DNA from 2 places in the Ensifer sp. MJa1 genome. Region 2 is predicted to be linked to the other one. Evidence: riboswitches for the same ligand, from Rfam matches in the RefSeq annotation. Region 2 holds a riboswitch; the other holds the start of a gene.
The links. Region 2 has a riboswitch for S-adenosylmethionine ahead of metA (homoserine O-acetyltransferase MetA). Riboswitches for the same ligand answer to the same signal wherever they lie in the genome.
Positions count from the first base shown of each region.

Region 1 (2,391 bases), on a different contig from region 2:
CTTTGACGGCCTTGAGCGCGCGGGCGAAATCCTCGACGACATCCTCGCTGTCCTCGATGCCGGCGGAGAAGCGCACGGTACCGGCCGAGATGCCGAGCTCCTCGCGAGCCTCGTCGGTCAGGTTCTTGTGCGTGGTCGTTGCCGGATGGGTGATCAGGCTCTTGCTGTCGCCAAGATTGTTGGAGATGCGGACGATCTCCAGCGCGTTTTGCAGCGCGAAGGCTGCGTCCTTGCCGCCCTTGAGTTCAAAGGCGACGAGGGTGGAGCCGCCGGTCATCTGTTTGGCGATGATGTCGGCCTGCGGGTGATCCTTGCGGCCGGGATAGATGACCTTGGCCACCTGCGGCTGCTCGGCGAGGAAGTCGGCGACGCGGCGCGCGGTTTCCGTCTGTTGACGCACGCGCAGCGGCAAGGTCTCGATGCCCTTCAAAAGCGTCCAGGCGTTGAACGGCGACATCGCCGGGCCGGTGTGGCGGAAGTAGTCGTGCAGGTTCTCGTTGATCCATTCCTTGTCGGACAGCACGACACCACCGAGGCACCGGCCCTGGCCGTCGATGTGCTTGGTGGCGGAATAGACGACGATATGGGCGCCAAGCTCCAGCGGCTTCTGGAAGAGCGGCGTCGCAAAGACGTTGTCGACGACGACCTTGGCGCCGATCTGGTTGGCGAGCTTGGCCACACCGGCAATGTCGATGACTTCGAGCGTCGGGTTGGTCGGGCTTTCCAGGAAGAAGACCTTGGTGTTCTTCTGGATCGCCTTTTCCCAGTTGGCGAGATCGCGTCCGTCGACCAGCGTGCACTCGATGCCGTATTTCGGCGCCAGCGTCTCGACCACCCAGCGGCAGGAACCAAAGAGGGCGCGGGCGGCAACGATATGATCGCCGGCCTTCAGCTGGCAAAGGATGGCGGCGGAAACGGCGGCCATGCCCGATGCCGTGGCGCGCGCGTCTTCAGCGCCTTCCAGCATGCACATGCGCTTTTCGAACATGTCGTTGGTCGGGCTGCCGTAGCGGGCGTAAATGAAGCCGTCGGTCTCGCCCTTGAAACGCGCCTCGGCTGCCTCAGACGTGTCGTAGACGAAGCCCTGGGTGAGGAAGATCGCTTCGGAGGTCTCGCCGTGCTGGGAGCGGGTGGTACCGCCGTGGACCAGTTGTGTTGCGGGGCGCCAGTTTTTGCTCATGTGACGGTCACTTTCAAAACAAAAAAACCGGCCGCGAAAACGGGCCGGTTTGACACCCGGCCTTTTTAGCTACTTGTTTAACGTGGCTGCAAGCCGACCGGCCAAATCACCACGGGATAAAGCTTCAATACTGCTAGGGTGCGCTTGCGTCAATTCCCGGAGTTTGGTTTTGTCTCGCAACTGAAAAGAGGACTGCGATGGCCCGCAACACTGGGATTTTGGCCGACCGCGCGATCGCCGCGCTGTTCGAAACGGGACGCCTGAAGAGCGAGAGGCCGCTGGATGACGATCAGATCCAGCCGGCAAGCCTCGATCTGCGCCTCGGCGCCAAGGCATTTCGCGTCCGCGCGAGCTTCATGCCAGGTCCGTCGCACCTCGTCGCCGACAAGCTCGACCGGCTGAAGCTGCATGTGGTCGACCTGACCGACGGTGCGGTTCTGGAAACCGGCTGCGTCTACATCGTGCCGCTGGTGGAGAGTCTGGCGCTGCCGGAGGGCATGTCGGCCTCGGCCAATCCGAAGAGCTCGACCGGCCGCCTCGACATCTTCACCCGCGTCATCACCGATCGCGCCCAGGAATTCGATAAGATCCCGGCCGGCTACAGTGGTCCGCTCTATCTCGAAATCAGCCCGCGCACCTTCCCGATCGTCGTGCGCCGCGGCTCGCGCCTGTCGCAGATCCGCTTCCGCATGGGCCAGTCGCTGCTGTCGGAACAGGAACTGCTGGCTCTGCACGAGAGCGACGTGCTGGTGGCGAGCGACAAGCCCAATGTCAGCGGCGGCGGCATCGCGCTGTCGATCGACCTGAAGGGCACCGGGCCCGAGGGCCTGATCGGTTATCGCGGCAAGCATCACACGGCGGTCATCGACGTCGACAAGAAGGCGCAGCATGCGATCTTCGATTTCTGGGAGCCGCTCTACAGCCGTGGGCGCGACGAGTTGATCCTCGATCCGGACGAGTTCTACATCCTCGTTTCGCGCGAGGCAGTGCATGTTCCGCCGCTCTTTGCCGCCGAGATGACCCCCTTCGATCCGCTGGTCGGCGAGTTCCGGGTGCATTACGCCGGCTTCTTCGATCCAGGCTTCGGCCATGCGTCGGCCGGCGGCAGCGGCAGCCGTGCGGTGCTCGAGGTGCGCAGCCACGAGGTACCGTTCATTCTCGAGCACGGTCAGATCGTCGGGCGCCTTGTCTACGAACATATGCTGGAGCGG
Region 1 covers NZ_JAKUMO010000004.1:326,281-328,671, reverse strand. Annotated here, with positions in the region: gene MKZ91_RS08540 (O-succinylhomoserine sulfhydrylase) at 1-1,180, opposite strand, end outside; SAM riboswitch at 1,225-1,303, opposite strand; gene MKZ91_RS08535 (2'-deoxycytidine 5'-triphosphate deaminase) at 1,378-2,391, shown strand, end outside.
Region 1: another riboswitch for S-adenosylmethionine. It lies ahead of MKZ91_RS08540 (O-succinylhomoserine sulfhydrylase); the one in region 2 lies ahead of metA (homoserine O-acetyltransferase MetA).

Region 2 (2,391 bases):
GCCGCTTCAGTGCTACCTTGATGTTGCGGGTGCCGAGCTCGACGGTATCGTCATAGTCTTTGAATTCGCGCCGGTCCCAGACCTTCACGGCGCGGCGATGGCGCGACTGGTCCTGGCCGATCCGGACACCCTCAGGATTGTAGCCATAGGCGCCGAAGGGCGAGGTGCCGGCGGTGCCGATCCATTTCGACCCACCCTGATGCCGGCCCTTTTGTTCCTGCAGCCGCTGGCGCAAGGTTTCCATCAGCTTGTCGAAGCCGCCGAGAGCCTCGATCATCCGCTTTTCTTCCTCGGTCAGGTGTTTTTCTGCGAGCTTGCGCAGCCAGTCCTCGGGGATGACAGCCTCTTCGCCCGCTTCCATGGGGTTGACCGCCTCAAGACCGGAGAAGCAGTGCTGGAACACCCGGTCGAAGCGGTCGATATGGCGCTCGTCCTTCACCAGCGCCGTGCGCGCCAGGTAGTAGAAGGCTTCGATGTCGAATGTGGCGATGCCCGCCTCCATCCCCTCGATCAGGGAGAGGAATTCCCGGAGCGTGACCGGGACTTTCGCTGCCTTGAGTTCGAGGAAGAAGGGGATGAACATCGGTCAGTCAGCGCTTTCCTGTACCGATCTCGGCGAGATCATAGGGCGTGGTCTGGTACATCTCGTTGATCCAGTTGCCGAAGAACAGATGCGCATGGCTACGCCAGCGGTTCTGCGGCGGCAGGGTCGAATCATTGTGCGGGAAATAGTCGTGCGGCATCTTGATCGGAACGCCCGCATCCACGTCCCGGAAATATTCGTCCGACAGCGAGGTCGAATCATACTCCACGTGGTTGAACATGTAGAGGCGGTTGCCCTTCTTCTCATGCACGAGGCAGACGCCCATTTCCTTCGATTCCATCAGGATTTCGAGGCCCGGCACCTTGTCGATATCAGCGCGCCTAACCTCGGTCCAGCGCGAGACCGGAACGGCGAAATCGTCGGAAAAGCCGTTGAGATAGACAGACGAGCGATTGAGGTTCTGGTGGCGATAGACGCCGAAGGCTTTTTCCTTCAGCGGATATTTCGGCACGTCATGGAAATGGTAGATCGCCGCCATCGCGCCCCAGCAGACGTTGAGCGTCGAATGCACGTTGGTCTCGGTCCAGTCGAGGATGCGCTTCAGCTCCTCCCAATAGGTGACGTCCTCGTATTCGAGCGTCTCGACCGGTGCACCTGTTATGATGAAGCCGTCGAACTTGCGGCCCTGTACCTCTTCCCAGGTCTCGTAGAAGGAAAGCAGGTGGTCTTCGGATGTGTTCTTGGCCCGGTGGGCGCCGATGCGCACCAGCGACAGCTCCACCTGCAGCGGCGAGGCGCCGATCAGGCGCGCCATCTGGATCTCAGTCTTGATCTTGTTCGGCATGAGGTTCAGGAGCCCGATCTGGAGCGGGCGGATATCCTGACGGATCGCCACGGTCTCGGTCATCACCCGCACGCCCTCATGCACGAGGGTTTCGAAGGCGGGCAGCGTATCGGGAATCTTGATGGGCATGGGCTTCACTCGATCAATACAAAAAAACCGGCGGCGATTGATCGCGACCGGTCCTCGGAAATCCAACTTTCCTCGGCCCTTTAGCGACTTGTTTAACGTGGCTGCAAGCCGGCCGGCCAAATCACCACGAGGAATTTGATAGCGCGACAGGAGCGTGAGGGTCAAGAAAAACGATTCGGGCGGTGGTAGCGGCCCCTCATCCGCCTGCCGGCACCTTCTCCCGCGGGCGGAGAGAAGGGGATCCGTGGCGCTTGCTCGTCACCCAATTGGTGTCCTCACTCGCGGCGCCAGGTGCGATGCCGGATGGTATCGTCTCGTAGCGACCAAGGGTGGTTCGCGTCCCCTCTCCCGGCCTGCGGGGAGAGGGGTAGTCCTCGGGTTAAATCCGAGGAGAGGGGCAAGTCCGCAGCAGATGCAGAGCGTCCTGCATCCCATAGCCGAGCCTGTGGCTGGCCTCCTCGATCTCAAGCCAGAAGAAGCGAAACCGGATCGGCCCACCACCGCCAAAGGGTGTCATTTCATGATGCACCCAGCTTTCCTTCTGCTCTCCGGCAAGCGCAACGTGAAAATAGTGCCGCCGATGGCAGACGGTCCTGTCGTCTTTCCGGTACGAATAGTCCTGCATCACGAGGTGCGTGAACGGCTCCAACGGCGTCAGCCCGGTCTCCTCGACGAACTCGCGCGTCGCCGCAGCTTCCGGGCTCTCGCCCGGTGCCATCGTGCCACCGGGCACCTGCAGCTTGATCTCGGGGAAATCCGGCTCGTCGAAGACCAGCAGCTGATCTCGCCAGGTGGCGTAGATCAGGACCTTGTGGGCGTCGGGCGTCATCCGTCGCGGCGCGCCATGAAGGCCAGGCGTTCAAAGAGATGCACG
Region 2 covers NZ_JAKUMO010000008.1:11,990-14,380, reverse strand. Annotated here, with positions in the region: gene MKZ91_RS12890 (vWA domain-containing protein) at 1-583, opposite strand, end outside; gene metA (homoserine O-acetyltransferase MetA) at 591-1,517, opposite strand; SAM riboswitch at 1,578-1,655, opposite strand; gene MKZ91_RS12880 (NUDIX hydrolase) at 1,897-2,346, opposite strand; gene MKZ91_RS12875 (AAA family ATPase) at 2,343-2,391, opposite strand, start outside.